DNA from 2 places in the Sporosarcina sp. P1 genome. Region 2 is predicted to be linked to the other one. Evidence: predicted binding sites of a transcription regulator. Region 2 holds the regulator's gene; the other holds the start of a gene.
What was found. The regulator NrdR, encoded in region 2, represses ribonucleotide reductase genes. The targets are predictions, from matches to a motif close to AACACNATATATNGTGTT.

Region 1: CSV73_RS02605 (vitamin B12-dependent ribonucleotide reductase) is a predicted target of NrdR. The motif match lies at 2,406-2,423, and genes of this name have one in related genera.

The regions. Positions count from the first base shown of each region.
Region 1 covers NZ_PDYS01000001.1:511,363-526,569, forward strand. The annotation lists gene CSV73_RS02590 (AAA family ATPase) at 1-865, opposite strand, end outside; gene CSV73_RS02595 (rhodanese-like domain-containing protein) at 926-1,321, opposite strand; gene CSV73_RS02600 (lipoate--protein ligase family protein) at 1,451-2,284, shown strand; gene CSV73_RS02605 (vitamin B12-dependent ribonucleotide reductase) at 2,449-5,010, shown strand; gene CSV73_RS02610 (carbon starvation CstA family protein) at 5,238-6,665, shown strand; gene CSV73_RS02615 (DUF1385 domain-containing protein) at 6,779-7,768, opposite strand; gene CSV73_RS02620 (hypothetical protein) at 7,891-8,316, shown strand; gene aroQ (type II 3-dehydroquinate dehydratase) at 8,386-8,832, shown strand; gene CSV73_RS02630 (M24 family metallopeptidase) at 8,826-9,887, shown strand; gene efp (elongation factor P) at 9,912-10,469, shown strand; gene CSV73_RS02640 (hypothetical protein) at 10,765-10,974, shown strand; gene CSV73_RS02645 (stage III sporulation AC/AD family protein) at 10,975-11,352, shown strand; gene CSV73_RS02650 (stage III sporulation protein AE) at 11,388-12,287, shown strand; gene CSV73_RS16405 (hypothetical protein) at 12,297-12,464, shown strand; gene CSV73_RS02655 (hypothetical protein) at 12,528-12,950, shown strand; gene CSV73_RS02660 (SpoIIIAH-like family protein) at 12,937-13,488, shown strand; gene accB (acetyl-CoA carboxylase biotin carboxyl carrier protein) at 13,767-14,270, shown strand; gene accC (acetyl-CoA carboxylase biotin carboxylase subunit) at 14,284-15,207, shown strand, end outside.
Region 2 covers NZ_PDYS01000003.1:18,354-33,560, forward strand. The annotation lists gene icd (NADP-dependent isocitrate dehydrogenase) at 1-1,263, shown strand, start outside; gene mdh (malate dehydrogenase) at 1,333-2,271, shown strand; gene CSV73_RS04945 (MaoC/PaaZ C-terminal domain-containing protein) at 2,421-2,906, shown strand; gene CSV73_RS04950 (response regulator transcription factor) at 2,896-3,597, shown strand; gene pnpS (two-component system histidine kinase PnpS) at 3,598-5,013, shown strand; gene hflK (FtsH protease activity modulator HflK) at 5,083-6,060, shown strand; gene hflC (protease modulator HflC) at 6,057-7,082, shown strand; gene polA (DNA polymerase I) at 7,182-9,806, shown strand; gene mutM (bifunctional DNA-formamidopyrimidine glycosylase/DNA-(apurinic or apyrimidinic site) lyase) at 9,816-10,688, shown strand; gene coaE (dephospho-CoA kinase) at 10,701-11,300, shown strand; gene CSV73_RS04985 (glyceraldehyde-3-phosphate dehydrogenase) at 11,423-12,445, shown strand; gene nrdR (transcriptional regulator NrdR) at 12,561-13,028, shown strand; gene CSV73_RS04995 (replication initiation and membrane attachment family protein) at 13,062-14,423, shown strand; gene dnaI (primosomal protein DnaI) at 14,425-15,207, shown strand, end outside.

The DNA of each region.
Region 1 (15,207 bases), on a different contig from region 2:
TCATATGTTCCGGCATGGAATCGATGTCTTCGATTACAAGGATAGCGGGTGCGAGCCGTTCGACTATATTGAACACTTCTTGTACGGAATGACTCCCTGTGAATTCCGTGATTTGCCAATAGACAACAGGTGCGTCAGTTGTTCCGGTAATGGAACGTACGAGTGTCGTTTTACCGTTACCGGGAGATCCATACAGCAAGATTCCTCTTTTATATGGTAGTCCGTATTCTTTAAAGAAAGCCCCGCCATCTCGGAAGAATTCATCGATAGAACGAAATAGATCATTCTTCAAACTTTCATCCAGCAGAACGTCACTGCGCTCAATTTGTGCGCCGGCGCCATACGTCTTTTTTTCCATGCCTTCTTCGGTATCCACTAAGTACGTAATATTCGTTTTCATCGCGTCTCGTTGAAGTTGATTGAGCACTTCGATGAAATCTTTGACGTGACTGGCCGATGGCGCGAATACAGTATGTTCTGACCAAGTAGAGCCGGTTGCGACATAATAGCTAATGTTGGCGATGGCAATTTGATGTTCAGGAAAGAATAGCAACTGATTGTCGATTGTTTCAGCACCTTGTAAGGAAAAAGCATCAGTTGATACGTCTTGTTGAATTTTTTGTGTCGGCAATGTGGCGTAAATATGACTAAGTGATTCGTAAGGCAATTGTTTACGATGAATCAACTCAGGAAGCATGGTTTCTGTATAAGAGGAAAACTCATCCACTTGGATAATTTTCCAATCAGCCGGTGAACGTTGTTGAAGTGCGTCTAGAATCGCTTCAATGACGACGCCATAATATTGATAATGTGTCAGCTTCTCGTATTGTGCGGACTGTAGTGGAATTAAAAAAGATGATTTCATTAATTTAACACTCTCCCTATAAATAAGTAGATCCTCCTTAAAAAGGAGGATCCGCAATGATTATTTTGTTTTGATTTTACCTGACCACTTTTTAAATCCACCGCGTAGCTGGTAGATTTCTGTACAACCTTTTTTCTTCAAGAATAACGCAGCACGGCCTGTACGGCTTGTGTTTTGGTCATAAAGATAAACGGGTTTGTCGGGGCGGATTTCCTTATAGCGCTGTGAGAACTGTGTAAATGGAATATTACGCGCACCTAAAATATGTCCAGCATCGAAATCTTTTGGTTCGCGCACGTCGATCAATTGTGCTTTGCGATATCCTTTAATAAACTCTTCTTGCGTTAATGTAGTCAATGCTTTTCCGACACGTATGTATGTGATGACGAAATACAAAATGACCGCGAGCACAGCTGCTCCTAAAATATAATAACTCAAAAAAACTTCCCCCTTCATCAATATCTCTATTATAAAGATTATCTGGCATCAGTTCAATCCTAATGATAAAATGAAATGCGTTATTGTTTTTTTCATTGATGACTTCCTATACTATAGGTGGAGTATTAACACGAAGGAGAATAGATTATGACAAAAGCCGTATGGCATTATGTAGACTCTGGGAAATGTAGTCCTTCCTTCAATATGGCGCTCGATGAAGCGCTTCTTGACTTACATAGCCGAGGAGAAATCGGGCCAGTTCTACGTTTTTATGAGTGGGAACCCGCTACATTATCTATCGGGTACTTCCAACGTATTGAAAAAGATATCGATATGGAAAAAGTAAAAGAACTAGGGCTCGGATTTGTCCGAAGACCAACAGGTGGCCGCGGTGTCTTGCATGAACATGAGCTTACATACAGTGTCATTGTGAGCGAGCAGTATCCCGATATGCCGGAAACAGTAACCGAAGCATACCGTGTGATTTCTGGTGGATTGCTGCAAGGCTTCCGTAATCTCGGACTTCAGGCAGAGTTCTCGATTCCAGATCAAGACGTTACGGAGCAATTGCGTAGCCCAAAGAGCGGTGTTTGTTTTGATGCACCGAGCTGGTATGAACTCGTTGTCGAAGGTAAAAAGGTTGCGGGTAGTGCACAAACGCGTCAAAAAGGCGTGATTTTGCAACATGGAGCAATTTTGATGAGCTTAGATGTCGATAAATTGACGTCTATTTTCACGTATTCATCACCCGCATTGAAAGAACGTGTACGTAAAACATTACCAGACCGTGCAATTGCGATTGACCGATTGACGGACCGAGAGATTTCAGTGGAGGAATGCAAACAAGCCTTTTCTAAAGGGTTTGAAACGTCGCTCGATATTTCATTGGAACCTCTAGAATTAACGCATGAACAGCTCGCTTTAGTCCGCCAAATCGAGAAAGATAAATATGCGAATGATGACTGGAATTTTAAAAAATAAAATTGGTACTTTGGTTTTATTTTTTTTGTCGAAATGTCGTGATATCAATGATTTTATGTTTTTGAAGAATAAATGTCGATTGATATACTATTCAATATGTAGTAGATTATTTAATAAGACAAACACTATATATAGTGTTTGTAGCGTTATGAGGAGGATGTTATATGGTTACGATGTCGAAGCAAGGCGAACCGATGCTCGATAAACAACAATTGAATGAGGATATTGCGAAGTTCCCTCAAGTTCACCCGGTTACGGAGGATATGAAGCTAACACATAGTGGAGTATCGCGTCTAGTAATGATCGATCGATATTCATTTAAAGATATGGAAAAGAAGACACTGAAAGAAGGCGATTTTGTCGTTCTAACAGTGAGAGAAGATCCAAAGTTCCCCGCTCGTGGGTTAGGGTATATTACGAAACTTGATCAAGCGAACGGGAAAGCGGAGATCTGGATCGAACCAGAATATCGTTCATCAATCGACGATATGGATGAGCAGCAAAAAGGTGTTATTACACGTCCCCTTGAAGTGCTTGAGAAGCCACTAGAAGTGTTCTACGAGCAGATCGCAAAACGTAATGCGACCGGACTTGCTTCTGTTGAAAAGACGGAAGATAGAAGAACGCAGTCGTATAACATGTTTTATGATCAGTTGAAGGCATTGAACTTCATTCCGGCTGGTCGCGTGCTGTATGGCGCAGGATCAGACACGGATGTCACGTTCTTTAACTGTTATGTAATGCCGTTTGTGCCCGATTCCCGTGAAGGGATATCCGATCACCGTAAGCAAGTGATGGAGATCATGAGTCGTGGTGGCGGTGTAGGAACGAACGGTTCGACATTGCGTCCACGCAACACATTGGCGCGTGGTGTCAACGGTAAGTCATCCGGATCGGTTTCTTGGTTGGATGATATTGCAAAATTGACTCATTTGGTCGAGCAGGGCGGATCAAGACGTGGGGCACAGATGATTATGTTATCAAACTGGCACCCGGACATTTATGAATTCATCATCTCCAAAATGCAGAATCCGCGAATTTTGCGCTATTTGATAGAAAACACAGAAGATGAAATGATCAAGAAGCTGGCCGATGAGAAATTGAATTTCAAACCGTTGACAGCACAAGAAGAAGCGATGTATCAAGGCATCACAAACTATAAACAAATTCCAGGTCAAGGTGGTTTTAACGCAGCGATTATCCGTGACGCTGAGCTGAAGCTGCAGGATGGCGGAACGTACACCGTTCATAATCCAGAATTCCTGACAGGAGCGAATATTTCCGTAACCTTAACGGATGACTTCATGAAAGCGGTGGAAGAAGACGCGAATTACGATTTGCGTTTCCCGGCAGTCGAAAATTATTCCCCTGAACAGATGAAGTATTATAATGAACAGTGGCATGAAGTTGGCGATGTACGCGAATGGGAACGTCTAGGTCACGAAGTTCGTGTGTATCGTACGATTAAAGCCCGCGCTCTATGGGATTTAATTAATATTTGTGCAACGTATTCAGCGGAACCAGGCATTTTCTTCATTGATAATGCAAATGACGACACGAATGCAAAAGCGTACGGACAGCAAGTTGTAGCAACAAATCCGTGTGGTGAACAACCACTTGCACCATATTCTGTCTGTAATTTGGCTGCTGTCAATCTTGCTGAGATGGCAGACAAAAATACGAAGACGGTTAACTTTGAAAAGTTGAGAGAGACGGTACGGACTGGTGTACGTATGCAAGATAACGTCATCGACGCTACACCGTACTTCCTTGAAGATAATAAAGTACAAGCCCTTGGAGAACGCCGTGTAGGTCTGGGTGTGATGGGGCTTGCTGATCTTCACATCTACTGTGAAAAAGAATACGGCTCGCCTGAAGGAAATCAATTAGTGGATGAAGTATTTGAAGCAATTGCGACAACTGCTTACCGCGAATCGATTGAATTGGCGAAAGAAAAAGGAAGTTTCCCATTCCTTATTGGTCAAACGGATGAAGAAACGAAAGCATTACGTCAGGCTTTCATTAATTCTGGCTTTATGAAGCGCATGCCGGAAGATATCCGCGAATCGATTTTGGAACATGGAATCAGAAACTCTCACTTATTGACTGTTGCGCCAACTGGATCCACTGGAACCATGGTAGGGGTTTCAACTGGATTAGAGCCTTATTTCTCATTCACATATTACCGTAGCGGACGCTTAGGTAAATTCATCGAAGTAAAAGCGGCGATTGTAGAAGAGTATTTGCAGGCTAATCCTGATGCTGATCCAAATCAATTGCCTGATTGGTTTATTTCTTCAATGGAATTAGCACCGGAAGCGCATGCGGACGTGCAATGTATCATTCAGCGCTGGATCGACAGTTCGATCTCTAAAACAGTTAACGCACCACGCGGCTATACAGTGGAACAAGTTGAAAGTGTGTATGAGAGATTGTATAAAGGCGGGGCGAAAGGCGGTACAGTATACGTCGACGGTAGCCGCGATGCACAAGTACTGACTCTGAAAGCGGAAGATAATATTCCGGATACAGAAGAAGTAGTTGAAGTGACAGATCAGCCGAAAGTTGTGCTCGTAAATACGATCCAAGCATTGCGTTCGACAAACGTCACGATCGGTTCAGAAGTGGGCGACACATGTCCAGTTTGCCGACAAGGTACAGTAGAAGAAATAGGTGGATGTAACACGTGTACCAATTGCCAAGCGCAATTGAAGTGCGGATTATAATTTAATACTAACGAAACCCCGAATGCTTATGCATTTGGGGTTTCGTGCTTTCATAGGTAAAATTTCACAATCTTCTTTTAGAAGTAAATGTAGTAGGAAAAAAAGTTAAATTATTCTAAAAGTCTATGTTGATATAATTTTCAAACTATTATATACTAGAAAAAATTGTTTGATTCATTATTAATCAATCAGACAAATATATTAAAAGACGGGAAAGTAGGGGTTGCATGCTGACATTTTTATCATCCATCGTCTTGCTAGTTATAGGTTATCTAACGTATTCAAAAGTGGTCGAAAAGGTATTTGTGATTGACGATGCAAGGAAAACGCCCGCCTATACACAGGCTGATGGGATGGATTACGTGCCGATGAGCTGGTGGAAAGGCTGGCTCATCCAATTACTGAACATCGCAGGTTTAGGTCCGATATTCGGGGCGATTGCAGGTGCGTTATATGGACCTGTTGCATTCATTTGGATTGTGTTCGGTAGTATTTTTGCAGGAGCTGTCCATGATTATTTTTCTGGAATGTTGTCACTGAAACACGGTGGTGCTCAATTCCCTAAAATTGTGGGAGAGTATTTAGGTGATATCGCCAGACGTTTCATCAATGTGATTTCAATTGTTTTAATGGTTCTTGTAGCGGCTGCCTTCACTGCGGGGCCGGCGCAACTTATTTCATCCATTACACCGCTCTCATTTATCGTGTCATTAATTATTATATTTGGTTACTTCGTGTTGGCAGCTATTTTGCCAATCAATAAAATTATAGGTCGTTTATACCCGGTGTTTGGAGTAGTGTTGATCGTTATGGCAGTTGGGATTGGTGGGGCTTTATTATTTGGACCTGAGAAAATCCCGAATTTAACTTTACAGAACTTACATCCTGGAGAGTTGCCAATTTGGCCGTTGTTAATGGTGACGATTTCTTGTGGAGCTATTTCTGGATTCCATTGTACACAAAGTCCAATTGTTTCTAGAACGATGAAAAAAGAGTCGGAGGGCCGGAAAGTATTTTATGGCGCAATGATTGCGGAAGGTATCATCGCAATGGTATGGGCTGCAGCGGGCATGACATTCTTTGGTGGTACGGCAGGATTACAAGGCGCTCTGGCTGCGGGTGGTCCAGCAGGTGCAGTAAATGAAATTTCGAGCACATTACTTGGTTCGTTTGGTGGAATGTTAGCTATTTTAGGTGTTATTATTTTACCGATTACAACAGGCGATACAGCTCTTCGTTCAGCACGTATGATTTTTACTGAAGCGACTTCCAAGTGGTTGAATCCCAATAAAAAGTGGGTGGTTTTGGCTACTACATTGCTATTAGGCGTACCGATGTTCTATCTATCGACAATCGACTACTCGTTCTTGTGGCGTTATGTTGGCGGTACGAATCAATTAGTAGCAGCGGTCATGCTTTGGACGGCAACATCTTTCTTAATCAGAGAAAAACGAGCCCATTGGATTGCGGGCATTCCTGCAATGTTCATGACCGCTGTTGTCGTGACGTACTGGATGTATGCTCCTGAAGGTCTGCATCTCGACTATGCCGTATCTGTAGGCACGGGAATTGCAGTTTCAGCTGCGATCGGTGTGTTTTACATACTGAAAGTCATTCAATCAAAACAAGTCCCGGCGATTGTAAGCGAACAATAGTGAAAAGGTCCTTAGCGAATGTGCTAAGGACCTTTTTACTGGTGTGCAAAATTTTGTAGAAAAGGTAAGAGCCTCGAATATGTAAAAACACATTCGAGGCTCTTTGTTTAATTTTATGACAGAAGAGGTTTCGGCTCATTGGTTTCTTCTGTTTCTGCTGCAACTTGAGGATGCAACACACCAACTCCATGTTGTTCCACATCTAATAATTTTTCGAAAGAAGCAATTGCAACTTCTACTTGCTTGTCGTCTGGCTCTTTTGTTGTTAGTAATTGCAACCAAAGCCCAGGGTAGCCTAGATAACGAAGTACCGGTACGTTGCGCACCGCATTCGTCAACTGTAATACTTCAAATGATATGCCGAGCACTACCGGAATTAACAAAATCCGATTGAGGACGCGTAACCAAAGTGGATCGGTTGGAACTAAGAAGTAGATGAACATTCCGACGATGACTGTGAACAAAATGAAACTGCTACCGCATCGATAATGCAATCGAGATTGCGACTGTACGTTTTCCACTGTCATTTCCATATTACTTTCGTAGTTATTGATGACTTTATGCTCTGCGCCATGATATTGGAAAACCCGCTTGATTAGCGGTGTCATAGAAATCAATCCAATATACGTCAGTAACAAGAAGAGTTTAAAGAAGCTTTCGATCATAATTTGTGCCGTTTTGCTAGGTGCTACCGATTGAAATAACTCCGCTAAGAAAACGGGAACGAGTGTAAAGACGAACTTACCAAAAATGAACGATAATACTCCGACTGCCGCCACTCCAAGAACCATTACTAGTTTCGACGTCTCTTCTTCTTTTGCATGTTCTTCTTCTTCGCCAGGCATCACATCGTAGCGGTCACTTGCAAACGTCAAATGCTTAGAACCATTACCAGCCGATTCAATTAACGCGACAATACCCCGAATGAAAGGAATTTTTTTTAATTTAGTGCGTATAGGATGTGATTCTCTCGGTACATGGTAGTATTCGATCGTATCATCTTTCCGGCGAATGGCTGTCACCGTATCCTTCTTTCCACCGAACATTACACCTTCTATAAGTGCTTGACCTCCGTATGCTGGAGGAGTTTTCTGTTGGCTCATAACATACCCACACTTTCTGTCGTAAGAAACGATATCCCCATTGTACTAAAAAAAGTGAAATTGCACCATTGAGATGTTTAAAAAAGTGTAAATTGCCCGACACTGGAATGGGAGGTATTGTCATGAAAATTACTTCAACACATTTCTGGACAGCTGTTATGGCTGCGGTACTATCTATAATTTCACTAAAATTCCTACACGTTTTTAAATTTATTAAATGGTCACCAATCGGCTGGACGAAAAAACTTCATATGCTTACGACTTTTCCCGGCTGGCTTAAGTGGGTGCTATTAGGAGTCATTTGTTTTTTGCTATTTTTTATCCTGTACTTTATTGCTCGTCTGACGTTTAAGATTCCACCCACTGTTTCTTCATTGATCGTCACAATTATCGTGATTATCTTCATTGAATGGATGATCCACGTCAAAGCAGATTTGACCATGACACAATTCATAAAAAAAATATCGATACCGTTTGCTTGTTTGTTTGCGATGATTTTCCGTTTCGTCATCGGAACTTCTGTTTACATGAAAAAAACAATAGGCTAGAACAGTATTAGTATGTCCCGCTTACTCATTGTGCTAAAATAGGGAAGAAAAATGAGTGGGGGGGATTAAATGGAACTGTTACTCTTAAATGGCCCAAACTTGAACAGGCTAGGCAAAAGAGAACCGGATATATACGGGGCAGAGACACTTGCAGATATTGAAAGTCGAATTCGGCGTTTAGCGAATGAATCAGATATCGCGTTGTCGTGTTTTCAATCCAATATAGAGGGTGAGCTCATTAACAAGATTCATGATGCAGGGGATCGAGAAATTGATGGCATCATCTTCAATCCAGGCGCATTTACACACTACAGCATTGCGCTTCGCGACGCAATCGCTTCTATTTCTGTTCCTGTAATTGAAGTCCACATCTCAAATATACATACTCGTGAAGAGTTCCGACACACGTCTGTCATTGCTCCTGTAGCGGCAGGACAATTATGCGGTTTTGGAACAGCGGGCTATGATCTTGCCTTCCAAGCGTTTTTGTTAAAACGAGAGGAGAGACTATCTTGAAAATAGAGCAATTAAGAAAATTATTGAAAGAACAGCAACTCGATGCATTAGTAATCACAAATCCGTACAATCGTCGCTACATGACAAACTTCACGGGATCTGCAGGGACTGCAATTGTTTCACAAGTTGATGCAGTATTCATTACAGATTTCCGTTATATGGAGCAAGCGAATGACCAACTAACAGGCTATCGCATTGTCCAGCATACGGGCACGATGATTCAAGAAGTTGCGAACCAAGTAAAAGAAATGAAGATTGATACACTAGGCTTCGAAAAAGAGGATCTGAGCTATAGTCAGTTTGAAGTGTATAACGAACATGTAAAAGCAAAACTAGTGCCTGTCGCTGGTTTAATAGAGAAACTACGTTTAATTAAGACCCCGGAAGAAATCGAAGTGTTAAAGCAAGCGGCAGCCATTGCGGATGCGGCATTCGTCTATATTTGTTCAGTCATCCAAGCAGGGAAAACGGAGTTGGAAATCGCCAATGAATTGGAGTTTTTCATGCGGAAACAAGGCGCGACTTCGTCTTCATTTGACATAATTGTTGCTTCTGGTGAAAGAGGGGCTTTACCACATGGGGTAGCATCTGATAAAGTGATTGAGACAGGTGATTTAGTTACAATGGATTACGGCGCCCTTTATAATGGGTATATATCTGATATTACGAGAACAGTTGCGATCGGTGAGCCTTCTGCTAAACTTCGTGAAATCTATGAAGTCACGTTACGCGCCCAAGAACTGGGTGTAGAAAAGATTAAGCCCGGCATGACAGGTATCGAAGCCGACGCAATTACACGCGACTACATCAAGTCCAAAGGGTATGGAGAGGCATTCGGTCATTCAACCGGTCATGGCATTGGCATGGAAGTTCACGAAGCACCAGCCTTATCATTCCGCTCCGAAACGGTGCTTGTACCGAATATGGCGGTAACAGTGGAACCAGGAATCTACCTTCCTGGTATTGGCGGAGTGCGGATCGAAGATGATATACTGATCACAGAAACAGGTAATGAACGTTTGACAAAGTCTACTAAAGAACTGCTTATTTTATAATCGGTTGAAAATGGAGGAATACGAATGATTTCAGTAAACGAATTTCGTACAGGATTAACAATTGAAGTTGATGGTGACATTTGGCGCGTAATGGATTTCCAACACGTAAAACCAGGTAAAGGGGCAGCGTTCGTTCGTTCGAAACTGCGTAATCTTCGCTCAGGAAACGTGAATGAAAAAACATTCCGTGCGGGAGAAAAAGTAGAAAAAGCACAAATTGACAACCGTAAAATGCAGTATTTATATGCTGACGGAGATATGCACGTATTCATGGATAACGAATCGTACGAGCAGATCGAACTATCTGATAAGCAACTTGAATATGAATTAAAGTTCTTGAAAGAGAACATGGAAGTTCACGTCATCACGTATAAAGAAGAAGTGCTTGGCGTTGAATTACCAATAACCGTTACGCTTGAAGTAGCGGAAACAGAGCCTGGAATCAAAGGTGACACAGCGAGTGGCGGTTCAAAGCCAGCTAAGATGGAAACTGGCGTTGTTGTACAAGTGCCATTCTTCGTTAACCAAGGTGATATGTTGATCATCAACACAGAAGAAGCGGAATACGTTTCCCGCGCATAAGTAAATATGTATCAAGGATGTCCCAGTGATGGGGCATCCTTTTTTTGCGTGGAAATGAGTTCTTAAATTGAAGCGAAACGTAGAAAGTATAATAAGTAAATTAGAGAGTACAAGGGGATTGATATAGCTCGCTCACCGCGGGGCCACGGGAAAGCGTCCGCCTAGAGCGCAAATCCCCACACCGATACAAACTATTCCCTATCTTTTTCAATCCGCAATGTCCGTGATACTTTGATACTTTTGCATATTTAAGAAGCTTGCTTCATAGAGTGGACTATGGAGGAGGCGTAGCGGGATGGAACTGAATGATTTATTGCGCATCGCCGGCGTTGGATTGGTGATTGGGGTACTTCACGTGTTTTTCGAGCAAACAGGCAAGAAGGAGTTCTCATTTTTCCTATTTTTCTTAGCATATCTGTACATCTCGATTGAGCTGCTGATGTTCCTCAGAATATTCTTTACGGAGATCACGGAATTCTTTAGCTGGCTATCCATGGCGATGTAAATGGCGATTCTCTTTCAATTATTTGTCGTGTATCTCTTGCTGCTTTTGCTTTCATTTGCTGCACCTGCCCTGCGTCCCATTCTTCATACCGCGCTATTCTTACTGGTCACAGTGTATGTATTATTTACGGTCCTTGTACCTTTCGGATCGACATTGTTGGAGTTGACGAAGAAGTTACCGTCGCCTTACGCAACGCTACTAGTGGTCAGTGCGGGTCTGTATTATGTAGCGGAGGTTCTGTCGCTTCAGATGAAAGATGAGGGGTACGGGGCATTCGGGCAGTTGTTTCAGACCGGCATGAAAGTAGTCATCATGACATTGTGGTTGCCGTATATCACGCAATTGATCGAGACGATCCACACGTTCATTCCCTGGTGAACGAATCCTAACAAAAATGAATGGACGAGACATCTATGCTGAATTTTCTGCAGGAAAGTATCGCGGGTATCATCGGACCATTTTTCTTGTTGCTCATCATGTTGCTTATCGCTTCTCTTGTCGATTTCTTTCTTCCGACGTTTCAAAAGTGGACGAGGTTTCTGTTACTGATCCTTATTTTAGTATTGCTGATTGAGCCGGCTAGGGAAAGTTTCGAGCAAATCCAAGTCATCACGCACACGATTGCTTCATTATTCCTTGGAATGTATCCACTAATGGCTGCGATGATTTTGGCATCCGGTGCCACGTTCGGCGTCTTGAATTTCCAACCCGCTATGCTGTTATTTGCGCAAGGAGCTGTCGTGTTTGCGGATAAGTTCCTGTTGCCGGTGTTATTAACGGCGCTGTTGTTCGATATCTTTACGCGATTGGTGCCGGAAATTGCCTTCACGCGGATGGCGGATTTATTGCGTACGTCATTGCTTGCGTTTGTTTCTGCCATGGTTGCAGCGTATTCCATTTTTATTACAGCGGGTGGCGCGTTGTCTTGGACGATGAACGGCGCTTTGAACGAGCCGTTAAAAGAGCTGATCAAGAATAATATTCCTGTCATCGGTTCATTATTGACGGATACGCTTGGATCAATTGGTCGTTATTCTTCCGGTGCCACGGCTTATATGAGTATTTGGCTGCTCGTATCAATCTGGACGATCGCGCTATTGCCGGCAGTTAGGATTCTTTGTATGGCCTTTTTATTTAGATGGACAGCGGCAATCATTGAACCATTTTCGCAAAAAGAAGTGTGCGGTTTACTGGATGATATCGGTCGTACGTTGTTTGTTTTATGCGCCATTTCATTTTTGCTGACATTCGCTTTCATCTATACAACGATTTTCATTGTGACGTTCATTAAACTAATGACGTTCGGGAAATGAGGCGAATGTATGGAAGTATTTTTAGTAGGGTTAGCAAACTTGGTAGTCCTAGTCTTAATTATTCAGTTACTGGCGGGGCGTGAAATGGAAAGAATGATCATTCCTTTGTGTAAAGTGGCAATCGGCATTTGGATTTTGCAATATATTCTACAATTCGCAAGTCATAAGTTACTGTGACGCTACATATTATGCAACTGTAGAATTCATTTTAGTCAATTCACGTTGAGATGGTGATGGAACTTGGAAAAGCCCACAGGGAAACCCCGATTGATCATGATCGGTTTGATGGTTATGGTGTGTAGCGTTTTATACATCACCAGTACGGCGAATGTAGGAGGGGAGAAACAGAAAAAAGAAGAGAAGCGCATGCTGTCAACACTTGAAGAAACACTTGAACAAATGGAAGGGTTAGGGGATGTGAAAGTTTATTTTCATTACGATGAAAAAGAAGAAGAGAGTCCGTTAGCAAATTATTTCTCTGCCACGTCCGCTGTGAAAAGCCAATCACCTTTGCAAGGGTTGCTCGTCGTAGCGGAAGGGGCAGAAAATCCGGCTATACGAAACGGACTTTCACAACTCCTAGCCAACGTCCTACAATTGCCTGAACATCGTATCGTCATCGTGGAAATGAAGAAAAGGGGGAATCAACATGAAAGCCAATAAACGAACAGTTTGGTTTTTAACATTACTCAGTCTAGTCGCAGTGATTTCAATCTACTACGTGAAGAAGGAAGCGCCGATGCCATTTGATGGAATTGCGATCTTCACGAAAGAAACAAAGGACGCAACGAATCTACTTGAAAAGGAAGGCAAGTCGGAGGAAGTGAAACCGGTCTTCGCTGAATCGTATATTTTCCAGGATATGCGCATGGAAGTACGTAATGAACGCAGTGAGACAGTGCAACAGTTGACAGAGAAAATGACATCTTCTGATTTTACTGCTGAAGAGAAAAATGAAATTTTTAACGAAATTGCTGAGTTACGAAAAGTCAGTTCGACAGAAGCGTTGATGGAGATGCAAATCGCAGCACTTGGCTATCCAGAAGTGTTTGTACGTGGAGAGGGCGATCGAGTCAACGTAACGGTATTATCGAATGAAAGCCACTCACCGAAAATGGCGGACGAAATTACACAGTATGTCATGTCGAGTTGGGATGGCGCGCAAACTGTCAAAGTCGATTTTGCAGAAACAAAAGAATAACAACAAAAGGAAGTCCATGTGGCTTCCTTTTTTACATAGAATAACTAAAGTTTTGAAATAGGTGCAGCGTGTAATGTGAATTTCACGCTTATAGGTAAACCTATTAAAGGTATGGGATAACACATCGTCGTTTTTTCAAATAAATTGTCACAAAATTTGCAACTAGTGGGCATTTTTCAAGAATAATAGAATAATTTGTGTCTTTGCTATTCCATATTTACTGTAAAACGACTATCATAGTATACGATAGCAAGAAAATTTAGTTAGGAGAATCAGATATGTTGAAAATCCAAGAAATCCGAGAAATTATTAAGCTTATCGATCAATCATCCATCCAGAAGTTCTCATTAGAATCAGATGGAGGGAAGATTAAACTAGAGAAAAATGGTGGACAAGCCGTGACAACGGTTACAGAAGCACCGCAAACACCACAAGCAGCGCCGGCTCCAGTTCAAGCTCCAGTAGCGCCTGTTGCGGTAACACCAGCACCAGCACCAGAAGCACAAGCAGCGCCAGTAGCTGAAGTAGCAACTGACGAAACACTACACAAAATCACTTCCCCTATGGTTGGGACATACTATCAGGCTTCGTCGCCAGACGCAGAAGCGTACGTTAAAACTGGTGATAAAGTAACGGCTGAATCCATCGTTTGTATCGTAGAAGCAATGAAATTATTCAACGAAATTGAATCAGAAGTAAATGGTGAAATCGTTGAAATCTTAGTGCAAGACGGTCAACTTGTGGAATACGGACAGCCTTTATTCCTTGTTAGAGAAAACTAAGGGGGAGTAACCAATGAAAAAAGTATTAATTGCAAACCGTGGAGAAATTGCTGTGCGCATTATTCGTGCATGCAAAGAAATGGGTATTAAAACAGTAGCGGTCTATTCTGAAGCAGATGCAGAGGCGTTACATGTGCAACTAGCAGATGAATCAGTTTGCATCGGTCCACGTCTATCGACAGACAGTTATCTGAACTTCTCAAACGTCATCAGTGCCGCGAAAGCAACTGACTGTGACGGGATCCATCCTGGTTATGGTTTCCTTGCAGAGAACGCGAGCTTTGCTGAACTTTGTGAAGAAGTAAATATCGAATTCATCGGACCCACAGCGGCGGCTATTTCTAAAATGGGTACAAAAGATGTTGCGCGTAATACAATGGCATCTGCAGGAGTTCCAATCGTTCCTGGTTCTGACGGCATTGTGGATGACGCAGATCATGCACTCGAAATTGCAAAAGAACTTGGGTTCCCGGTTATCATCAAAGCAACAGCTGGTGGTGGCGGTAAAGGAATTCGTGTAGCACGTGATGAAGATGAGCTAGTAAAAGGTGTTAAAATCACACAAAAAGAAGCTGCTGCGGCATTCGGTAACCCGGGCGTGTATATTGAGAAGTATATCGAAGTATTCCGTCACGTAGAAGTTCAAGTGCTAGCGGATAAATACGGTAACACGGTTCACTTAGGTGAGCGTGATTGTTCTATTCAACGCCGTATGCAAAAACTGGTTGAGGAAGCTCCATCTCCTGCATTGACTCCTGAACTACGCGCAGAAATGGGTGAAGCGGCTGTAAAAGCAGCTCAAGCGTGTAACTATCGCGGTGCAGGTACTGTAGAATTTATTTTTGATCATATCAATCAAAAATTCTATTTCATGGAAATGAATACACGAATTCAAGTTGAACACCCTGTAACAGAAATGATCACAGGAATTGACTTG
Region 2 (15,207 bases):
AACGAAGGAAAGATTACAGTAACTAACGGTGTTTTAAACGTCCCAGATCACGCAACGATTCCTTTCATTATAGGTGACGGCACAGGTCCGGATATTTGGCATGCAGCTTCACGTGTTATCGAAGCAGCTGTTGAAAAAGCTTATGACGGAAAAAAGAAGATTAATTGGTTAGAAGTTCTTGCAGGAGAAAAGGCATTCAACGAAACTGGTGACTGGCTTCCAAAAGAAACTCTTGACACAATTAAAGAATATCTAATTGCGATTAAAGGACCACTTACTACACCAATCGGTGGAGGATTCCGTTCATTGAACGTAGCACTACGTCAAGAACTTGATCTATACACTTGCTTGCGTCCGGTTCGTTATTTCCAAGGAGTACCATCACCCGTGAAACGTCCTGAGGATTGTGACATGGTTATTTTCCGTGAAAACACAGAGGACATCTATGCAGGTATTGAGTACCAAGAAGGTTCTGACGAAGTGAAAAAATTAATTAACTTCCTTCAAACCGAGTTAGGTGTTAAAAATATTCGTTTCCCTGAAACTTCCGGACTTGGTATCAAACCAATTTCTGAAGAAGGTACAAAGCGTCTTGTTCGTTCAGCATTGAACTATACGATTGAAGAAGGTCGTAAATCTTTGACGATTGTACACAAAGGAAACATCATGAAGTTCACAGAAGGCGCATTCGCGAACTGGGCATACGAGTTGGCTGAAGAAGAATTCGGCGACAAAGTATTCACATGGAGAGAATATGACCGTATTAAAGACGCTGACGGAACAGATGCTGCTAATAAAGCACAATCTGATGCAGAAGCTGCAGGCAAAATCATCGTAAAAGATGCAATTGCTGATATCTTCTTGCAACAAATCCTAACACGTCCAAAAGAGTTTGACGTAGTAGCTACAATGAACTTGAACGGTGACTACGTTTCTGACGCGCTTGCTGCACAAGTAGGCGGAATCGGAATCGCACCAGGAGCGAACATTAACTACGAGTCTGGACATGCGATCTTTGAAGCAACTCATGGTACAGCACCGAAATATGCAGGATTGGATAAAGTTAACCCTTCATCTGTATTGCTTTCAGGTGTTATGATGCTTCAACATATTGGTTGGAACGAGGCGGCTGATCTAATCACTGCTTCTATCGAAAAGTCTATCGCATCTAAAGTAGTGACATACGACTTCGCACGTCTAATGGACAATGCAGAAGAAGTAAGCACTTCTGGATTTGCTGACGCACTCATCAAAAACCTATAAGCATGACAAAAGAGGGGGATGAGAATCCCCCTCTTTCTACTATCTTGTTCTGAAAAAGGAGAGTTTTACATGTCATTGAAGCGTAAAAAAGTATCGGTTATCGGATCTGGTTTTACTGGAGCAACAACTGCATTCCTTTTAGCTCAAAAAGAATTATGTGATGTCGTCATCGTGGATATTCCAGCAATGGAAAATCCAACGAAAGGCAAAGCATTGGACATGTTGGAAGCTGGTCCGGTTCAAGGGTTTGATGCCAACATCATCGGTACATCCAATTACGAGGATACAAAAGATTCGGATGTAGTGGTCATTACTGCGGGTATTGCGCGTAAACCTGGAATGAGCCGTGACGACTTAGTACAGACAAATCAAAAAGTCATGAAATCAGTAACAGCTGAAATTGTAAAGTATTCTCCTGATACGAAGATTATCGTTCTAACGAATCCAGTGGATGCCATGACGTATACTGTATACAAAGCATCCGGATTCCCTAAAGAACGTGTAATCGGTCAATCGGGTGTACTGGATACAGCTCGTTTCCGGACGTTTGTCGCACAAGAATTGAATCTATCAGTGAAAGATGTAACCGGATTCGTTTTAGGTGGCCATGGAGACGATATGGTGCCTCTAGTTCGTTATTCGACTGCTGGCGGTGTACCTCTAGAAAACTTGATCTCTACAGGTCGTCTGGAAGAAATTGTAGAACGTACACGTAAAGGTGGCGCTGAAATCGTCAATCTATTAGGCAATGGTTCCGCATATTATGCGCCGGCTGCTGCATTGGTGGAAATGACAGAAGCGATTTTGAAAGACCAAAAACGTGTATTACCATCTATTGCATTTCTAGAAGGCGAATACGGAATGAATGGTATTTATTTAGGTGTTCCTACGGTGTTAGGCGCGGACGGTATTGAAAAGATCATAGAACTTGAATTAACTGACGATGAGAAAATGGCGCTTCAAAAGTCCGCTGATTCTGTACGTACAGTTATGAGTGTTCTAGCGTAAAATTATAGGTGGAAGATCGGACAGCTATCTAGCGGTCCGATCTTTTTTCTTGTTAACTCGATTTTTCATGGGTGGATTGTTATAATTTAATTATTGAAGTAATTTTCAGCTTTTTTATGGATGACTTTAGAAATATAGGAGGGGTTTGTTTGTTGAAAAGTAGACGGAAATTGATAGGGAAAGATATAACAGAGTTAGAAATAGGCGAGAGGTTACACTTGACCGAGAAAATAGAAGATAAAGATTTGATGCTATACCTAGGATTGACGAACGATGCCAATCCGTTATATTTACAACATGATTATGCAGCGGAGACGATATACGGACAGCCGATCGTTCCACCCATTATGTTGACGGGTATCGTGACAGCCGCCATTTCGAAACATATGCCGGGACCAGGAGCACATATAATCAATCAACAACTACATTTTCCTAAACCGGTCTATCATTACTCGATAGTTGAATTCGTTCTCGAAGTTACAAAACTTGAAGTGCAGTCAAACCAAGTAACCATCCAAGTAGATGCAACCGATCAAGAAGGCGAACGAATTATGAGTGGAGAAGTAGTGGTCATCGCTCCACAAAAGCTTCCTGCCAAACTCATACAAACAAAGGAATCCGCGGATGGGAATTAAACAGCAAAAGATTTTGATTGTGGAAGATGAACAGTCAATACAAAAACTACTTGAATTCACATTGCAACAAGCGGGTTATATAACCGTACTCGCGAATGATGGAGAAGAAGCCGTGGAAAAAGTATTAGATGAACACCCTGATTTGATTCTTCTAGATTTAATGTTGCCTAAAATAGACGGAATAGAAGTTTGCCGTATGCTGAGAAAAGAGAATATTGAAACGCCGATCATCATGTTGACTGCTAAAGGAGAAGAGATGGATAAAATCGTAGGGCTAGAAATGGGTGCCGATGATTATATGACCAAGCCTTTTAGTCCTCGTGAAGTGGCGGCAAGAGTTCGTGCAGTTCTTAGGCGTACAGGTGAGCGCAACCCTATGAAGGAAAAGAAATTGGTTGCAGGGCAGCTGACAGTGTATCCGGAACGCTTGGAAGTGTATTTGGATGAAAAGCCGCTAGAATTCACACCGAAAGAATTTGAGTTGCTTGTTTATTTCATGAAGCATCCGAATCGGGTGTTCTCTCGAGATCAGTTGTTACAAGCGGTCTGGAATTACGAGTTTGCGGGAGATTCTAGAATTGTGGATGTACATGTTAGCCATCTGCGCGATAAAATCGAAGAAAATACGAGGAAACCGCGCTATATTAAAACGATGAGAGGCGTCGGTTACAAGTTCGGGGAGCAAAACTAGATGAAGTATTATTACACAAGAATTTTATCTGCATCAGCCATCATTTTATCCATTTTATTAATTGTGCTAGGAATTATCTTAGGACAATTTTTTCATTTGTTTGGAGAAAATGTGGACGCGACTATACAACAAACCTATTGGGTCTACTTACTGTTTACACTCGTTTTAGTATTTGTTATTACGATGTTTGTTATGGCAAAAATCCTTCAGCAATATGTCCGGCCAATTGATCACTTTACAGGTGTTATCCATCAATTAGCGCAAGGCAATTATTTGGTACGAGCGCATAATGAAGACACTGCAACCAATCACCAACTGATGAGTTCCATCAATGAAGTCGCGCAGAAATTACAAGGAAACGCTGCACTACGCGCAATGGAACAAGAACGTTTAAATACATTAGTCAGTAGCATTGGTAGCAGTCTATTGATGTTTGGTAGACAAGGGGCAGTCAACTTAGTCAACCGTGTGTTTGAAGAAACATTCCATCGCAATGGTGAAGAGTTAATGGGAAAAACATTTAAAGATATTGGTTTGCCATCAGATATTGAAAGAGAAATAGAAACGATATTTTTAACGGAGGAAGTACGTTCATTTCAATCCAAAGTTTTACTTAAAGAAGGCGTTTGTTATTTAGAAGTTTACGGAGCACCTGTCATCGGTGAAAATGGTAACTGGCTTGGAATCGTTATTATCATGCATGACGTGACAGAGCTGGTTCGTCTAGAGCAAGTACGTAAAGATTTCGTGGCGAATGTGTCTCATGAATTAAAAACGCCTGTTACGTCGATTAAAGGTTTTTCAGAAATGTTGCTTGACGGTGTAGTAGAAGATCCTGTGATGAAGCGAGATTTCCTAGAGATTATGTATAAAGAAAGTAATCGTCTGCAATTATTGATTGAAGATTTATTGCGATTGTCCAGCATGGAGCGTGGCAGTTTTGAAATTACACGAACCCCTGTTGATGTGGTAGAAGTAGTGCAGCAATCCGTCAAAATCGTTCAAGCAAAAGTGCAGGAAAAAGACATGCGAATTGATTTGCATATGCCAGACCAATTAATCATCCCTGCAGATCATGATCGTTTAGTGCAAGTCATGGTGAACTTATTGAATAATGCCATCGCTTACTCGCAAGAGAAAACGATTGTAACAGTTTCTGTAGAAGAAATAGAAGAAAATGTGTTAATCACAGTCCGCGATCAAGGGATTGGCATCATGCCTTCAGAGCTGCCGCGTCTATTTGAACGTTTTTACCGCGTAGATCGTGCGAGAAGCAGGGAATCAGGTGGTACAGGACTTGGTCTTGCGATTGTGAAACACATCGCTGAAGCGCATCAAGGGACTGTCACAGTGGACAGTGAAGTGGGTGTCGGCACTGTTTTCCGTGTTCAACTACCTACCGATGAACAAATGTAGTATAGAAAAATGAAACTTACTCGACTACTGTTCCGTACAGTAGTCATACATAGAAAAGGGGGAACAGAAATGAGCACAAAAAGAATTCTGGTGACTCTAGGTTTGTTTATCACCGGCTTATTACTTTTATTGATCGTCTTTACTACGTGGTACACAGTAGACGAATCTGAACAAGCTGTCGTCATTTCATTCGGTCAAGCTGGCGCACCTGTGACGGAATCAGGTCTACATTTTAAATTACCTTGGCCGATTCAGAAGACAGAGATCGTATCAAAGGAAACATACAGTATTCATTTCGGTTACAAGCAAGACAAGTCAGGTGAAATCGTGGATAAGGAAACGAAGATGATTACAGGGGATGAATACATCGTTCTGACCGATCTGACAGTGCAGTGGCGGATTGTGGATCCGAAGAAGTATCTATTCAATGCAGAAGACCCTATTGAAATCTTGAGGGATGCGGCATCTGCCTCTATTCGTTCAGTCATCGGTAGTTCCACAATCGATGCGGCACTAACGGATGGAAAAGCGGAAATCGAAGCAAAGACCCGTGAACTATTAACTAGTTTAGTAGAAAAATATGATATTGGTATAGCAGTACAAGGTGTGAAGTTGCAAGACGTGGAATTACCAAACGCAGAAGTCCGTGCAGCATTTACTGCTGTAACAGATGCGCGTGAAACGAAAAACACGAAAATTAACGAAGCGAAAAAGTACGAAAACCAAAGGACGAAAGAAGCGATTGGTGAACGTGACGCAATCAAATCCCAAGCGCAAGGAAAAAAGACGGCACGTATCGAACAAGCGCGTGGTGACGTAGCAGTATTCAGTGATTTGTATAATGAATATGCAAAAAGTAAAGATATCACTCGCGAGCGCTTGATCATTGAGACACTAGAGCAAGTGTTACCTAAAGCGAATCTTTATATCATGAACGACAGCGGAGAAACGATGAAGTATTTACCGCTCCAACAGCTGCAAAAAGATCAGCCGCCAGTAACGGAAGAAAAGGATAAGTCAGCTGAAAAAGGAGGGAAAGCTTCATGAGTAACGAACAAAACCCTTTCAAGAAGATAGAAGAGGCCCTCAAGAAGATGGGGGAAACTGATCAAAAAAGAACTGCACAGAAATCGGCACCGGAATCAGATCCTAAAGTGACGCAGATGCGACCGAAAAAAGCGTTAGATATGAAAAAGTACACAAAACTCATTATCTCGCTAACAGTAGTTTTTGCGATTCTTGTCATTCTGTTATCCAACTTATTTATCGTCAAAGAAAATGAGTACCGAGTCGTCCGTCAGTTCGGTGAGATTACACGAATTATCGAAAAGCCTGGTATGAATATGAAAATACCATTCATTCAAAGTGTCAGTACGTTGCCGAAAAATCGAATGACGTCTAACGTGTCAGAAGCGGAAATCAATACAAAAGACAAGAAACGGATCATCATTGATAACTATGCAATATGGCATATTACAGATCCCGCCAAAATGATTTCCAACGCGCGTAATATTGTCAATGCGGAAGCTAGAATGGAAGAATTCATTTATTCTGTAGTCCGTAATGAAATGGGACGTCTCGATTACGTCAATGTTGTCAATGATGAAGATTCTTCTCGCGGAAGCTTGAATGATGATGTGACGGCCAAAGTCAATAAGTTTTTGGACGATGGGAATTATGGTATCAAAGTGGTAGATGTCCGGATGAAACGTATTGATTTACCTGAAGAAAACGAACAATCTATTTACACACGAATGATTTCAGAGCGTGATTCGACTGCACAATCGTATCTTTCAGAGGGTGATGCAGCGAAGCAGAAGATTGAAGCGGAAACAGATCGTGAAGTTCAGGAAATGTTAGCAAAAGCGAAAAAAGAAGCAGCGATCGTCACTGCGCAAGGTGAAGCCGAAGCTGCAAAAATATACAACGATGCATATGCAAAAGATCCTGAATTCTACAAACTGTATAGAACACTTCAGTCCTATACGAAAGTCGTGAATGATGAAACGATGATCATCCTTCCAGCAGATTCTCCATATGCCAAGCTATTAACCGGCAATATCGAGTAATTATAAGTGCGTCATTTTCCTTCGAGTTGCCAAACGTGGTAAACTAGATGAAAATGACGTTTTTTTTATAGTGACGAACATGAAGGAGTGGGATGGATTTTGACGAAAAAGAAAGTCGTCTTATTGGATGGAAATAGCTTAGCCTATCGTGCATTTTTTGCTTTACCTTTATTAACGAATGAAAAAGGTGTGCATACCAACGCGGTATACGGCTTTACGATGATGTTAGAGACCATCTTAGCGAATGAAAAACCAACGCACGTAATCGTAGCATGGGATGCAGGTAAAACCACATTCCGTCATAGTACGTATACAGAATACAAAGGTGGACGTCAAAAAACACCACCCGAGCTTTCGGAACAGTTTCCGTATATTCGTAAACTAATTGAAGCTTTCGGCATCACGCAGTATGAACTTGATTTATATGAAGCGGATGACATTATCGGAACATTAAGCAGAGAGTGCAGTGATGCAGAAGCGGAAGTCGTTATCATTTCAGGAGATAAAGATTTAACGCAACTGGCGAATGATCAGACGACGGTATGTATTACAAGAAAAGGCATCACCGATCTTGAAAAATACACACCCGCGCATATCGAGGAAAAATATGGACTTGCACCATTGCAGATCATCGACATGAAAGGTTTGATGGGCGATGCGTCCGATAATATTCCAGGCGTACCTGGGATTGGCGAAAAAACTGCCATCAAATTGTTGAAGGAATACGGCTCTGTAGAAAATGTCTATGAATCGATAGAGCAAATCACCGCCAAGAAAATGAAAGAGAACCTCGTGAATAATAAAGACCAAGCATTCATGAGTAAAGAACTCGCGACGATTGAAGTTCACGCACCGATTACGGTGTCATTGGATGATATGGATTTTATCGGACGAAATGAAGAAGAAGTTATACAACTATATAAAGAATTACAATTTAAATCATTGCTTGAAAAGATGGATGTATTTGTCGAAGTTCAACCACTCGAAGAAATCAATGTTCATACCGTGGAAGAAATTACTTCAGAAATGCTGACGGACACGATGTCTTTGCACGTCGAGATCGATGGAGATAATTATTTATCTCAAGATATTTTAGGTATTGGTTTATCGAATGACACCGATACGTATTTCATTTCTACTGAATTAGCGACTTCATCTGATCTCTTTAGAAACTGGATGGCAGACCAAACAACATGTAAATATGTTTCGGATTCTAAATCAGCGTATGCAGCGATTGCACGACTTGGAATGGAACTACATGGTGCAGAATTCGATCTCATGCTGGCGGCGTACATCGTCAATCCTTCCTTCTCGACAAATGAAGTCTCCGAAATTGCACGGGCGTTTGGCTATCATGGTGTGGAAAGTGATGAAGTGGTCTACGGTAAAGGGGCTAAACGAACGGTGCCGCAATTGGAACAACTTGCCAACCATACTGCGAGAAAAGCGCATGCGGTGTGGGAGTTGTATCCAGTCGTCACAAAACAATTAGCGGACAATGAACAGCAAGATTTATTCCATGACCTGGAATTACCGTTAGCGAAGATACTTGGGAAAATGGAAGTAACGGGTGTGAAAACGGACGTAGGTGTGCTGAGAACGATTGGTGAGCAATTATCGGAACGTCTGGCGATAATTGAGAAGACGATTTATGAAATGGCTGGCGAGAAATTCAATATTAATTCGCCTAAACAGCTTGGTGTCATTTTATTTGAAAAAATCGGTTTGACGCCTATCAAGAAAACGAAGACGGGCTACTCGACAGCTGCGGATGTGCTAGAGAAGCTCGAAAGCGAACATGAAATCATTCAACATATTTTACTATACAGACAGCTCGGTAAATTAAACTCAACCTATATTGAAGGGCTGACAAAAGAAATTCATGAAGATGGAAAGATTCATACAAGATTCCAGCAGGCTTTAACACAGACAGGGAGATTGAGCTCGATCAATCCGAACTTGCAAAATATCCCGATTCGGTTGGAAGAAGGGCGCAAAATACGCGCAGCTTTCGTTCCATCTGAAACAGAATGGATTATGTTTGCGGCCGACTATTCACAGATTGAGTTGCGTGTACTTGCACATATTTCGCAAGATGAAAAATTAATTGAAGCATTCCGCCAAGGTGCGGACATTCATACGAAAACGGCAATGGACGTGTTTGGTGTCAAGGAAGAGGACGTCGATAGCAATATGCGTCGCGCAGCAAAAGCTGTCAACTTTGGTATCGTCTACGGCATCAGTGATTATGGATTATCACAGAGTTTAAATATTAATCGGAAAGAAGCAGCGACATTCATCGATACGTATTTAGCAAGCTTCCCAGGCGTCAAACAGTATATGGATGACAGTATTACGGATGCCAAGTTAAAAGGCTATGTCACGACACTATTAAAACGTAGACGTTATTTGCCGGATATCACGAGTTCGAATTTCAACTTGCGAGGTTTCGCGGAGCGTACAGCGATGAATACACCGATTCAAGGAACGGCGGCAGACATCATTAAACAAGCGATGATCGATATGGATACCAGACTTGAAAAAGAAAATATGCAAGCACGTATGTTACTACAAGTGCATGATGAATTGATCTTTGAAGCGCCAATGGAAGAGCTGGAGAAATTAAAAGAAATCGTGCCGGAAGTCATGGAACAAACGATTCAACTCGACGTTCCGTTGAAAGTCGATTGGAATTATGGCAAGTCTTGGTACGAAACAAAGTGAGTGATATATATGCCAGAATTACCGGAAGTAGAAGGAGTGGTGCGCGATCTTGCACCGCTCGTGGAAGGGCGGACGGTTAAACGACTTTCTGTATCGGATACCGTGGTCATTTCTAAAACTGCTGGAAAAGAAACGATTATTAAAGGAAAATCTGTGGACGACTTTCTTCACGGTATGGAGCACATGCAAATCGAGAAAATTGTACGTCGCAGTAAATATATTTATTTTCATTTATTGAAAGGAAATGAACCATACTTACTCGTCAGCCATCTTGGCATGACGGGTGCATGGTTTGTCGTAAACTCTCCTGATGAAATTACAGAAGAGAAGTTTCGGAAACATGCACATGTCTTTTTAGAAATGGAAGATGGCGGATTACTCGTCTACTCGGATATACGAAGATTCGGCGAAATGCGTTTACTTCAGGCGGAAGAAGATTTTCCCCCTTTATTAGAAATGGCACCCGAACCTTTTTCCGATGAAGCGCTAGACCATTTTTTATCGATGGCAGAAACTCCGAAGTATAAAAGAAAACCTATCAAAGAAGTGATCATGGATGGAAAAGTCATTTCAGGATGCGGCAATATTTACGCTACAGAAGCACTGTTTCATATGAAAATCCATCCGGGTCGTACAGCAGAACGAATTAGCAAGAAGCGTAAAATTTTATTGTTTGAAGAGATTGTACGTGTTTTGCAAGAAAGTATCGACGCAGGGGGCAGTACAATATCTGATTATCGTTCAGTGAACGGCAACGCGGGAACGATGCAGGATCGACTGCATATGTACGGTAAAAAAACATGTGTAGCATGCGATACACCGACTAAAAGTAAGCAGATTGCAGGCAGAACATCTGTCTATTGTCCAGCATGCCAAAAATAAGGAGTGGTGCACATGATTATCGGATTGACGGGAAGTATTGCAAGCGGGAAAAGTACGGTAGCCAACATGTTGCGTGAAAAAGGTTACCCTATTGTCGATGCGGATGTAATCGCGAGGGAAGTTGTTGAGCCAGGCAGCCCATTACTTGATAAAATTCAACAGACATTCGGTGAAGAAGTAGTACGTGAAGATGGTACACTAAATCGCGAACAGCTTGGCGCCATTATTTTTGGCGATGAAGTGAAACGGCGACAGTTAAATGAATTGATGCATCCTGCAATTAGAGGACGAATGATCAGTCAGAGAGAAGACTACGTTACACAAGGCTATCAAACCGTCATTATGGACATCCCATTACTTTTTGAAAGTAAACTTCAGGAGTATGTGGAGAAGATTGTCGTCGTGTCGGTCACGAAGCAAATTCAAAAGCAGAGACTGATGGCTCGCAATGAATGGACAGAACAAGAAGCGGCTGCCAGAATCGCGTCCCAGTTAGATATGAATATCAAAGAACAAGGCGCTGACGCGGTGATTTATAACAACGATACATTGGAAGAAACCGAAAAGCAGTTGGATGCAATCCTTGAAAACTGGCAAGCTGTGCCGAGATAAATGATAGAGGGAATTAATTTGTAAATTTATTGTGTAATAGTGTTGGCATAATGATAAAATGTGTTATACTAATGAACGATTAAAGATATAAAGTATAACATACATGCAGGAGGATCCCTTTAATGACTACAAAAATTGCAATTAACGGACTCGGCCGTATTGGACGGATGGTATTCCGCCAGATTATTAAAGAAGATGATGTGAATCTAGTTGCTGTCAATGCGACATATCCAGCTGAAACAATTGCACATCTCTTGAAATATGACTCAACACACGGAGTTTTCGATGGTGAAATCGTAGCGGAAGAAAACGCGATCATTATCGACGGCAAACGTGTACAGTTAATTTCTGAGCGTGACCCTTCGAAATTACCTTGGAAAGAACTTGGTGTAGATATCGTTATAGAATCAACAGGTGTATTCAACTCACGTGACAAAGCAGCACTTCATTTGGAATCCGGTGCAAAGAAAGTAATTTTAACAGCACCAGGTAAAAATGAAGACGTAACCGTTGTGATCGGAGTGAATGACGACAAATTAGACGTTACTAAACAAAGTGTAATTTCTAATGCTAGTTGTACGACAAATTGTTTAGCGCCAGTTGCAAAAGTATTGAATGATGAATTCGGTATTGTAAATGGCTTAATGACAACTGTCCATGCATATACGAATGATCAGAAGAACCTGGACAATCCCCATAAAGATTTGCGTCGCGCGCGTTCTTGCGGAGAGTCCATCATTCCTACTTCAACAGGTGCTGCAAAAGCTTTGTCTCTTGTACTCCCTGAGCTTGAAGGAAAGATTCATGGTTTGGCATTGCGTATTCCGACACCGAATGTGTCCCTTGTGGACTTGGTAGTGGACGTAGAAAAAGATGTAACGGTTGAAGAAGTGAACAACGCGTTCCGCAAAGCAGCAGAAGGCCCGATGAAAGGCATTCTTCGCTTTACTACAGAGCCTCTTGTATCGATCGATTTCAATACGACAACAGAATCCGCAACACTTGACGGCCTTTCTACTATCGTCATGGGCGATCGTAAAATCAAAGTGCTTGCTTGGTATGATAATGAATGGGGTTATTCAGCACGTGTTGTGCAATTGGCGAAAAAAGTCGCTTCTGCATTAACGGACAAAGTAACTTCTTAATGAACGAATTGGCACTTCATCTTATGGGATGAAGTGCTTTTCTGTGTCCGTTTGTTGTTGTATGGATAGTTTCTGTTATAATGAAAAGTACTAATGAAATGCGGAGGAACTAACTATGTTATGTCCAGCTTGTCACTACAACGGTACACGTGTAATAGATTCACGGCCTGCGGAAGAAAACCGCTCCATTCGACGAAGACGTGAATGCGAAAAATGTAGTTTTCGTTTCACGACTTTTGAAAAAGTAGAGCATTCTCCGCTAGTTGTCGTAAAGAAAGATAAGACGCGAGAAGAATTCAGCAGTGAAAAGTTGCTGAGAGGATTAATTCGTGCTTGTGAAAAACGTGCGGTACCGATCGAACAATTAAAAGATATCGTGGCTTCTATCGAAAAAGAACTAAGAAGCTCAGGGAATGTCGAAATAGATTCCGAACAAGTAGGAGAAATGGTGATGGAACGATTAGTGGATGTAGATGAAGTGGCATATGTACGATTTGCGTCTGTCTACCGCCACTACAAAGACATCACCATCTTTATAGACGAGTTGCAACAATTGCAAAACAGGAAAGATGAACAAGAGTAAGTTGTTGATCTAGAAGGGGAGGCGATTGTTTAAATGCTTTATACCGAGTTGCAGCCTGTCGATTCCTTCGAAGTAAAGTTAGCACATCCTTTTTCTGCGTATGATCGGCAGATGCTAACGCTATTTTATCAGCCACTTATCGGTCCCGAGGCGATCAGTCTGTTTATGACTCTTTGGACAGATGCGGAAAGCAAGGAACCGCAAGAACATACCCACTATTATTTGATGAATATGTCTTCTTTCCCACTTCAATCCATTTTTGAAGCGAGGATTTCATTGGAAGCTATTGGATTATTACGTACGTATAAGAAAAAACAAGAAATAGATAAGCGGTCTTTCCTATACGAGCTATTACCGCCGCTCGATGCATCTTCTTTCTTCAACGATCCGCTTTTGTCTACATTTTTATTCAGTAAAATCGGAGAGCAGCCCTACCGGCAGTTGCGTGACCGGTTTTTAGTGAAACCTATTGCAAAAGATGAGTATCAAGATATATCACGGACGTTTTTAGATGTTTATAAACCAGCAAGAGGCGATCAGGCGATGGAATTGACTGCAGGTATGCAATTTCAAGGGAAAAGTGAGCCTCCTGGCATACCGTTTTACGTATTGAATTTTAATTTTGATTTATTTTATAACGGACTATCCGATCAAATGATTCCTAAAGCTTCTCTGCGTTCTATTTCTCAAGAAATGATCGCGATGCTAGCTTTCTTGTATTCACTCAGTCCGCTTGATATGCAAAAAGTCGTGATGATTGCAATGGACGAAAACCATCAGCTGACAGAAGAAAAAGTTCGTAAGGCGGCTGCGGAGTTTTATAAGATGAATACATCAAAGCAACCACCAAAATTACAGTCGGTGTTTACACAACCGGTAGTCGACGAAGAGCCTAAAGAAAATATGAGTCGTGACGAAGAATTGCTATTTTATTTGGAACATACACCACCAAAAGAGATGTTACGTAAAGTAAGTAAAAAAGAACCATTCCTTGTAGATATTCAGCTTGCTGAACGATTAATCAATCTGCATAAATTCCCAGTGGGTGTCGTCAATGTCTTGCTACAATATGTCATGCTACGTAATGATGGAAAAATCACTAGTAGTTTTGTGGAACGCATTGCTTCCCATTGGGCGAATAAACAAGTAAATGATGCTAAAACAGCCTTGAAATTATCAAGAGAAGAACATGATCAATACATGAAATGGCTTAAAGAAGGGAAGCAATCGACGCCTAGAAGTCGAAAGCCGACCCGGGAAGAAAAAGTTCCAGAATGGTTTTCCAAGCGCGATAAAAAGAATAAGAAATCCGAAAAGCCTGATGACTTCAATGTGGAAGAAGAACGCCAGAAGTTATTGAAAGAATTGGGGATTCAAGAATCAGAGGTGAAATAACATGGAACGAATTGGGGATGCGATGAAACGCGTAGTGAATGCTCCTTCATTAGCCCAGAAATACGACGAGCTTCGAACGGAAGTGATGGAAGACCCGGCTGTACAAAAATTTATTAGCGATCATTCCGATGAAGTCAATACAGAAGTGGTCAACCGCAGTCTAGGTAAATTATATGAATTCACAACGGCTTCTCACGCATGTGAGCGCTGTCCGAATCTCGATGGATGTATTAATGTCATGAAAGGCTTTGAGCCGAAATTAGTCATCTCACAGCGCCTTATTGATATTGATTACGTAGTCTGTCCAACTAAGCAATTGGAAGATGAACGTAGAAACATCTCGAAAATGGTGAACAGTATGTACATGCCTAAAGAAGTGATGGAAGCGCGCCTGTCTGACGTGAACTTCCTCTCTGAAGATAGTCGCGTGATTGTAATGCGCGCTGCGAAAGACTTCCTGAATCAAATTGAGTCTACCGGTAAAGTCCCTGAAAGAGGCTTCTATTTATTCGGTAACTTCGGTATTGGAAAATCATTCATTTTAGGTGCGTTGGCGAATGAACTGGCAACTAGACGTATTCAGACTGTTGTAGTGTATGTGCCGGAGTTTCTGCGTGAAATGAAGCAATCTATCCAAAACCAAACATTGGACGAAAAAATAGAGTTTGTAAAAAGGGCTCCTGTCTTGATGCTGGATGATATAGGGGCAGAGACCATGTCAACGTGGACACGCGATGAAGTGCTAGGCACGATTTTGCAGTACCGTATGGCGGAAAAGCTCCCT